3 regions of the Microcoleus sp. A003_D6 genome follow, and region 1 is predicted to be linked to each of the others. Evidence: riboswitches for the same ligand, from Rfam matches in the RefSeq annotation. Region 1 holds a riboswitch; each other region holds the start of a gene.
What was found. Region 1 has a riboswitch for cobalamin ahead of metE (5-methyltetrahydropteroyltriglutamate--homocysteine S-methyltransferase). Riboswitches for the same ligand answer to the same signal wherever they lie in the genome.

Region 1 (3,136 bases):
CGACTGCGGTTGCCAAACGAAACGCATCTACTGCCCAAGACAGGTATTCACTCCAGCGTTCTATCTTCAGAGGTAAACCTTCGCGTAATGCGGGTTCATCTACTTGAATTACCTTCGCTCCTGCTGCTTCTAAATCTGCCACTTCATCGCGCAATGCCAGTGCAATTTGAAACGCTTGTTCCTGTCGAGAAATATCAGTGCGCGGATATGACCAATTTAAAATTGTTACGGGAGCTGTTAGCATTCCTTTAACTGGTTTTTGCGTCAATGATTGCGCTACTTTAAACTCGCGTACCGTCATTGGGGCAGTGCGAAAGACATCACCGTAAATAATCGGCGGACGCACGTACCGACTGCCATAGCTTTGCACCCAGCCATTTTGCGTGAAGGCAAATCCATCTAACTGTTGTCCAAAGTATTCCACCATATCGGTGCGTTCAAATTCGCCATGCACTAGCACATCCAGCCCAATTTCTTCTTGGAGTTTAATGCTGTCGGCAATCTCAGTATCGATCGCTGCTTCATACTCTGGCTGACTCAATTCACCCTTTTTATACCGTACTCGCAGTTGTCGCACTTCTGATGTTTGAGGAAATGAGCCGATCGTTGTGGTGGGAAAAATGGGCAGAGAAATCTGTTTTGACAGCCGCAAACCGTAGGATAATTCCCGTAGAAAGTCATTTGTCGTAATGCTTTTCATGCGTGACTGCACGGCTTGATTTGCTGGACTAAATTGCTCGAATTTTGTCCAGGCATCGGTAATCTGGATGCGATCGCTCTCAGTTTCTTCTCCTGCTAAACTGCGTGCCAAAAACTTCACCGCTTGCAGTTTTTGTTCTGCAAAACTCAACACATTGCGGAGAGGTTCTGGCAACTTTGTTTCCCGTTTGGCATCGTAGGGAACAAACTGCAATGATGCCGACGGCTGAATGACGATATTAGGCGTAATTCTTTGAATGTCTTGCAGCACTGGCAGCAATTGTTCTGGACGGATTTGCCAGATGTTGCGGGCATCCACAATGCCAACGCCCAGATGCTTATCTGGGGGAAATCCATATTGCTTGAGTAAATCTAAATTGCGTCCGCGAGTGAAGTCTAAACTAATCGCGGTAACAGGTAATGCCATCACCCAAGAATAAGCTTCACCCAAGTCATCAAAGTAAGTGACAAGATGCAGCGGTAAATCGACTTTAGCAAAGGCTTGATAAGCAGTTTGATAGTGTGCTTTGAAATTGTTTGCATCTCCCAGAACTAAGGCAGGTTCATGTATCTGCACTTCGGCAACGCCAAGGGCTTTTAATTGCGTCAAGAGTTCGATGTAGCGCGGCAGCAATTGCGCTAGAGAATCGTCCATTGCGCCATCTAACCGACTCAACCGCAGTAGCGTACAGGGGCCAAGAACGATCGGCACTGCCCGATCCCCTAACGTCGCTTTTGCCCGCTGCACGGTCTCCAGAAAATCGCTGAAATCTGCTGGTTGCAGTTCGGTGGGAATTTCAGGCACGAGGTAGTGATAGTTGCTATCAAACCATTTGGTCATCTCTAGGGCCGGAATTCCTTCTTTGCCCCGTGCCATTGCAAAGTATCGATCGAGTCCTGATAACCCCTGAAAGCGTTTGGGAATTAGACCTAAACGAATTGTCCAGTCAAGCACACAATCGTAGAGTGTGGTATCGCCTACACCGATGCGATCGATGCCTACTTGTAGCTGTCTTTTCCAATTTTCTATTGCTACAGTTTTCACTGTTTGCAGTAAAGTATCTGCTTCTAATTTGCCACTCCAAAAACCTTCCAAAGCTTTCTTAACTTCACGGTTTTTACCAATGCGGGGATATCCAATAGTTGCCGTTAAAATTGACATAATTGCTCCTAAGTTGGGGTTGTAAATTGATTCATCAGTCCATAGAAACTCAGTCGGAAACCAAGAGGTATCCGATGCCGAATTTCCGACAGCAATGCCATTAGATTGCAAGGCGATTCCCTACGGGACGCTTCGCGATCGCACCAAAGGCGAAACCATCTGAACTTCCAAAAAAGCGATAAAAGATCCTAGAAATTACAGCAGGCAAATGCCCAGCAAGATTTCTTGCATCTGAAACTAGATAATGCTGTTGGGGCTAAACTTTTCAAACTCGCGATGTCGCCCTAGAAACCAATTCCACCACAGGTTTCTCGCGGGTTAAGGAGTATAATCGCCGATCGCGCAGCGTCTGGTGAAACAGAATCGAATTGAAAACAAAATGCTGAATACATCCGTACCTCGCAGATGGGTTAAATGAAACGATACAATCGGCGGGCATCCTGACTAAGAAACGATTGTACGCTTCATCACAGTTGCGGGACAGCGCCGGGTTCGCACCGGACTTTCCCCGTTTCCTCTAGTGGCTGATCTCCACCAGAACCGATTACTTTTGACAATAGCACATTTCTGAAAATTTGCAACCCCTCAGACAGATAGGGCGATCGCCTTGCGAACAAGCCTTTCAATTAAAAATCATTTAATGTCAACTAAAAGGCTAATCCAAAATGCTGACTAACACAACATCAGGATTTTTATTGGTTAGATTAGGAACCCTTAACCAAATCAAACCAGGAGATAAAATATCCGGCGTTGCTTAATCAGGGTATGAAAAAAATCAGTTGAAAATCCCCAAGCTTTGTCGATACTGGTTTCTATGACTGGCCTATTTAGCCTTTCATACCGTAAATCAGCAGCGCCATTATCCCATCTATTACAAATTCTTTCTCTTCTCTTCTTTGATCTTTTCTTCTGTGCCTTGTGGAACAGCCATCGGACTTGTGGTTCTTCCTTTGTGGAACAGCCGTCGGGCCTGTGGTTATTTGCAAAAAAAGCCGTGAAGCGAAGCTATTCCGTAGGGAATCGCCAGTTTTCCTAAAAAATTGCTGTGTCGGTTAAAATATTAGTATAATGTTGCTGCCATCGCGACAACTGTTAAGCCAAAAATCACTTATTTTCGAGCGGACGAGAATCCCGATCCGCAAAAATTGGAGGATTTGTGAGGCTGCAAAGTTAAACAATAATTCAGATCGGGCGAGTGTACTAGGAATTGAAGGAGTTAATACCATGTCTGACGATCGCCTGCAACAAATTGTTAACAGCTTGACAAATCGTCTC
Region 2 (3,136 bases), on a different contig from region 1:
GGCGTTGAAAAACCAGGTTCCTGAACGTCAAGAGTGCGTCAGTCTTGCACTCTTGACTGCAATCAGCTCAGATTATCAGGATCTATCCCCAACTCCCGCAATCGCTGAGCTAATTGTTCGGAACGTTCAGCTAGTCGATCGGCACGCTGGGATTCCTGTTGGGCGCGCTGGGATTCCTGTTGGGCGCGCTGGGATTCCTGTTGGGCGCGCTGGGATTCCTGTTGGGCGCGCTGGGCTTCCTGTTGGGCGCGCTGGGATTCCTGTTGGGCGCGCTGGGATTCCTGTTGGGCGAGTTGCGCTGATTCTTTCACCTTTTCTTCAGGAGTCAGATAACGTTTTCCATCGGCATCATACCAATACAACCACTCCCTTGTCACCCCAGAATAATTTCCCCTTTCACAACCAATTCCTAAACCAATCTCTGGCATCCAAACTGGATTTCCTGACTGTAACTCGTACTTTCCATTGACTAACTTGTGTACTTCCAAATGAGGTTTGCGACGGCGGCGGGAAGAATAAATGACGTAATAAAGTACGCCTAAAGCTTGATAAGTGTCTAATTTTGTGCTGTATTCCTTGCGATAAGTTGGGGAAACAACTTCTAGCACGAAAAGTGGCATGACATTTTCATCCCACAGCACGTAACTGGGGCGCAATTCTTCGTCGTAAAATCGTTCTACTCCTAAACTTAAGAAAGCATCGGGGACAATAGCCGGTTCGTCAGGATGATGATACACACCCATATCTATCCCAAAAAACCAGTCCATGCGTTCGGCCCAAAGTATGAGCAATATTGCTTTTAACAACCCTGGTATTAGTTCTTGCAGTTCGTTATCCACAGGCGTTTCATCCGAGTCGGGTAGTTCATCGGCGGAGGGCAAGTTCCTCGGCAAGTTGTACTGTAACATTGCGGCTTTCCTCAAAACTTACTAAGATTATAACCTTGATTTGTTTGGTTGTATTTGTGTGTTTGGTTGAGATTTTAATGAACCGCGAATACGCGTTAGGCGAAGCCGCGCGTAAGCGCTAGGACGCGAAGGAAGAAAAGGAATAGAAGGAAGAAGATAGGTAATCTTGACTTACTTACTTAATCTGAAATAATTTTTGTAAAATATCCGCTGAGACTTACGCGATCGACTATACTAAGCTAACGATTCGGTTCTAATGGGGAGCAGCCATTAGAGGAAACGGGGAAAGTTCGGTGCAAGTCCGGCGCTGTCCCGCAACTGTAATGAAGGTGATGTCGCTTTCTGAGTCAGGATGCCCGCCGATGTGTTGGTTTATATTGTCTCATCTGCGAGGTTCAGAATGAAGGCCGGAAATCGGAAATTGGTCAGCTTGGGATTGATGGCTGGCTTGAGTTGTTATATTGTCCTGGGCTCGGCAACGCCCGCCGCAGCTATGCACATTTCGGAAGGTTTTTTGCCGGTGCAATGGGCTGCGTTTTGGTGGATTGTGGCGCTGCCTTTTTTTGCCTTTGGGTTGCGTGCGATTACTCGCATTACAAAAGAACACCCGGAACTTAAACTGCTGCTAGCTTTAGCCGGTGCGTTTACTTTTGTACTTTCTGCTTTAAAAATTCCATCGGTAACGGGGAGTTGTTCTCACCCGACGGGTACGGGTTTGGGTGCGATTTTGTTCGGCCCTTCGGTGATGGCTGTACTGGGGGCTTTAGTGCTGCTTTTTCAAACGTTACTGTTAGCGCACGGCGGGCTGACAACGCTGGGAGCTAATATGTTTTCGATGGCGATTGTCGGCCCGTTTGCTGCGTATTTTATCTATCATTTGCTGTTGCGAACTGGTAGCCAGCGGGCGGCAATTTTTTGTGCGGCGGCGATCGCAGATTTGCTGACTTATGTGGTGACTTCGATTCAATTAGCGTTAGCTTTTCCCGCAGCAAGCGGCGGCTTTATGGCTTCGTTTCTCAAGTTTGCTGGTATCTTTGCAATTACTCAAGTACCGCTGGCGATTAGTGAAGGATTGCTGACAGTATTGGTCTGGAATTGGCTGCATTCTTACGGGAAGCCGGAGTTGGAAACTTTGAAATTATTGAGACAGGAGTCATAAGCCATGAGTCAAAAACACACAAGCAGTCAGCAAGCTACTTCAAAACAAAATTGGATGTTGGCGATCGCAGTTGTTGTACTTGCTGTCATTCCCCTAGCTTTTGTGCGCGGTGAATACGGCGGCTCGGATGACCAAGCCGAAAAGGCAATTACCGAGATTCAACCGGGTTATGAACCTTGGTTCAAGCACTTTTTTGAGCCGGCTAGCGGCGAAATTGAAAGTCTCTTATTTGCCACTCAAGCGGCGCTGGGGGCGGGTGTGATTGGATATGCGATCGGGCTGTACAAGGGACGATCGCAATCTCAGAAATCTGATGATAAATCGCCGTTGGAATGAACCATCAGATTGATAGTCTGGCTTATACCAATCGTTTGCGCGGGTTGCCGCCATCTCACAAGTTATCCTTTGCGATCGCCCTTTTAATTCTGTCTCTGGTTTCTGGGGCGATCGTCCAATTGTCGATCGCCCTTTGGTTAGCAGTCTGGATTGTCATCTATGCGGGCATTCCGGGGAAACTTTATCTGCGGTTGCTGTCGCTACCGTTGATGTTTTTGCTGACGAGTTTGCCTGCTTTGGCGCTGGGTGCGGTTGCGGGCGATCGTCTCCCCGCAATTGAGTGGGATATTTGGCAAGGTTGGGGCATTAGCACCGGCACTTTTTATCTGTATCTGAGCCGCACCGGAATTCATCAAGTGAGTCTCTTGTTTTCCCGTACATTGGCATCGACAAGCTGTATGTATTTCATCCTCTTGACGGTTCCATTTACAGAAGTCTTGCAAATTATCAGACAATTACGCTGTCCAGGGTTAGTCACAGAACTGCTATTACTAATGTATCGGTTTATTTTTAGCTTGTTGGCGATCGCCGATGAACTTTGGATAGCCCAAAACTCGCGCTGCGGCTATCGCACTTGGAAACTGGGAATGCGCAGTTTAGGCATTTTAATCGGACAATTGCTTCAGCGAACTTTGATAAACTACCGTCAAGTTTCCTTGAGTTTAGCATCGCGCGGCTTTAATGGAGAACTGCGCGTCTGGCATTCTTACCCTTATAAACCTTCGCCAAGATA
Region 3 (3,136 bases), on a different contig from region 1:
CGATCAGTTGTCGGGTGTGACGCGGGTCGAGATAGGCGGTAGGTTCATCTAGCAGCAGCAGTTTGGGCTTGAGAACCATGATATCGGCGATCGACACCCGCTTTTTTTGCCCCAAACTGAGATTGTGAATTGGTTCGCAGGCGAGTTCGCTTAGATCGAATTGCTCGATCGCCTCTTGCACCATTCTAGCAACTTCGGATTCTGCCAAACCCAAATTGTACAATCCGTAGGAGATATCTTCTTCTACCGTGGAAGCTACTAATTGATGTTCGGGATTTTGAAAGACGAGTCCGATTTGTTGGCGCAGTTGCATCAACGATTTGCGATCGTAGCGGAATGGTTCACCTTGCCAGCGAATGAAGCCATGTTGCGGTTGATATAAGCCATTTGCTAACAAAAAAAAGGTAGTTTTGCCGCAGCCGTTTTGACCGATTAGCCCGCAGCGTTTCCCGGCGGGGACTTTGAGGTTTAAACCCTGAATTGCCACTCGCGAACCGCAGGGATATGAGTAGGAAGTGCGATCGAATTCGAGAATCCATTCAGACATATTCGTTATTTTTTATTTTTTATAGCCTTATTCCCAGGCTCTGCCTGGGAATAAATACCCGGAGGCCGTGCCTCCAATTACCGATTACCGATTACCAATTTCCATTGTATTTGTGTCAGTTTTTATTGGTTTTTGACAACTGCCAAAGTTGAATTTCATAACACAAATGCTGCTCAAAAAGTTTGCCAGCCTCCAATCCTTCAACCACCAGCTTCTTGAACCAGCGACGAAATATCCAGCGCAGGAATTTATGGACTGGCGGAACTGCGATCGCAATTAAATCTGCAACATAGATCATCGTATTCAGTCCATACCTGCGGAAAGTATCGACATACAAATCGATTGTCGGCAAAATATGGGCCGAAATATCTTCAGTTTTGACTAAAGTGAATCCAGCCTGATTTAATGCTGTATGAAGTTCAGTAACAACATGACAATTAGAGAACATTCCCTCTTGATAATTAGCATCAGAACGCAGCATATCGGCAAGCAGCACGTAGCCACCAGGATTGAGGATTTTGGCGGCACCAGAAGCAATATCAACAGCCGACATATACTGGCTACTTTCGCTAAAGAGAATCAGATCGTAGAAATGGGTTGCTTTGAAGTCTTCAAACCTGGTGAGGTGGAAGATTGTCCGATCGCGCGTACACTTAAGAAATCGCTGTTGTTGGAACGGATCGGGTGCGAGCCCTTCGACTGCAAAACCTCGATCGAGCAAATAAGCCGCATTTCCGCCAATCCCGCAGCCCACATCTAGTATCGTATGAGTGCCTTTGGGGATCGCATCCAACAGTTTTACAGTATAAGCTTGCTGAGCGACGCGCAGCCGCGCGAGTGTTAGTTCATCAGCGGGCACCGGTAGGGTTTCCCAATAGCCGTAGTGAAGGTAGGGCGAATCTGTCAAGCCCAAATAGTAATTAAGTGCTGCATTTTGGTAGCGAGTTACTTTGGAAATTTCGATTGATTTTGGCTGCGACATTCGGAAAATTTAGTAAGTTTTAGGATTTCGGGCAGAGTTGAAATTCTTCCCAGCGCTTGCATACCTGTTCATAGCACTCAACAGGAGAAATTGCCAAGTTTTGCAACAAATTGATATCAATCTGACCGTTGGCGATCGACAAAAATATAATTGCTTCCTTGGGTTCGTAGCTAGCAATGATTTGCAGCAGATTTGAAACAGTATTTTCCTCTACTTTTAGTTGTTGCAAATAAGCAGTTGCGTACAATTGGGAAATAAATAGCAGGTCGTACTTTATAGTATCTACACTCCAATTCACTGAGCCGTTAATGAGAGTATTTATTTTGCAAGCAACCAAGCCTCGTCCTTGATGCAAAAAGCCATTCCAAGCAATATGTCCGATCGGCAAAATATTCTGGTGAATAAACAAGTTTTGCCAGTAGCCAAAACTACCCTGCCAAACAGTATCTTCGATTCGCATTTTTTTTGTTTCCCGCTGCCTAAAATTTCGTTATTGTCTACGATCGGCAAACGGAACACAACAGCAGATTATTGGTAAAAATACTGAACTCACCATCATCCATACCTCGCAGATGAAAAACATGATTGTAAACAAATCGGCGGGCATCCTGACTCAGAGAAGCAAGAATCTCCTTACAGTTGCGGGACAGCGCCGGATTCGCACCGAACTTTCCCCCTTACGTCTGATGGCTGTTCTCCATCAGAGCCGATCGATATACTGGATATTACCACTATTTTGGATATTTGACAAAAAAAAATAGAACCGGATTTAGTATCAAGGCTTCATACAGCGTTTGCTGTTTCACGTACAGACTGACCGTTGCAGCGATTGAATCATCCTTTCGCAATCTTTTGCCGCAACCAATTTTAATACTCCAACAACTACACGCTTCTAAGTAAGCTATCTGCTTAAGTTTATCGCATTCAAAAGTGGGGCAGGTAGGATGCCTGTCCTTGACTGGCTTTTCACTTCTATGTCTATTCTGCTAGTCCGATCGCCAATTTCTCCCCTTTTTCATAATGTTTTCATTATTTCTGGTTTTATGGTAAATTAAAACAATGAAAGAATTATAAAAAACAACAATGAGTGAGACCGATCGGCCCAGTGACTCGACGGCATGGAAACCCTATCAAATTGGTATATTCGGGCTATTACTAGGAATTTGGCTCAGCGGATGCAGCGCTCAGACGGCTGGGTCTGAGACCGAGCAAAACGGAACTCCTAGCCCGATCGCCGGGAATGTGACACCCCAAGACAAAAAAGTCATTCTCACCACGTTCACGGTGCTGGCAGACATGGCTCAGAACGTTGCGGGCGATCGGGCGATCGTCGAATCTATTACCAAACCGGGTGCGGAAATTCACGGCTATGAAGTTACGCCCAGCGACCTAAAACGCGGGAAAGATGCTAATTTGATTTTGGAAAACGGCTTGAACTTAGAGCGCTGGGCAACCCGATTTTACAACAGCCTTCCCAAAGTTTCTCACATTACCCTAAGTGAAGGAGTTCAACCGATCGATATTGCGGAAGATGCCTATCAAGGCAAGCCGAATCCCCATGCTTGGATGTCGCCGCAAAATGCTTTGATTTACGTCGAAAATATTCG

Region 2: linked by a shared signal. The riboswitch ahead of QUB70_RS13435 (energy-coupling factor ABC transporter permease) and the one ahead of metE (5-methyltetrahydropteroyltriglutamate--homocysteine S-methyltransferase) in region 1 are both predicted to bind cobalamin.
Region 3: linked by a shared signal. The riboswitch ahead of QUB70_RS13475 (hypothetical protein) and the one ahead of metE (5-methyltetrahydropteroyltriglutamate--homocysteine S-methyltransferase) in region 1 are both predicted to bind cobalamin.

The regions. Positions count from the first base shown of each region.
Region 1 covers NZ_JAUBWA010000103.1:14,895-18,030, forward strand. The annotation lists gene metE (5-methyltetrahydropteroyltriglutamate--homocysteine S-methyltransferase) at 1-1,861, opposite strand, end outside; cobalamin riboswitch at 2,275-2,421, opposite strand; gene QUB70_RS24110 (GAF domain-containing protein) at 3,086-3,136, shown strand, end outside.
Region 2 covers NZ_JAUBWA010000041.1:9,545-12,680, forward strand. The annotation lists gene QUB70_RS13430 (Uma2 family endonuclease) at 63-908, opposite strand; cobalamin riboswitch at 1,140-1,286, shown strand; gene QUB70_RS13435 (energy-coupling factor ABC transporter permease) at 1,309-2,067, shown strand; gene QUB70_RS13440 (energy-coupling factor ABC transporter substrate-binding protein) at 2,071-2,403, shown strand; gene cbiQ (cobalt ECF transporter T component CbiQ) at 2,400-3,136, shown strand, end outside.
Region 3 covers NZ_JAUBWA010000041.1:17,566-20,701, reverse strand. The annotation lists gene QUB70_RS13485 (energy-coupling factor ABC transporter ATP-binding protein) at 1-547, opposite strand, end outside; gene QUB70_RS13480 (class I SAM-dependent methyltransferase) at 663-1,529, opposite strand; gene QUB70_RS13475 (hypothetical protein) at 1,549-1,989, opposite strand; cobalamin riboswitch at 2,111-2,255, opposite strand; gene QUB70_RS13470 (metal ABC transporter substrate-binding protein) at 2,613-3,136, shown strand, end outside.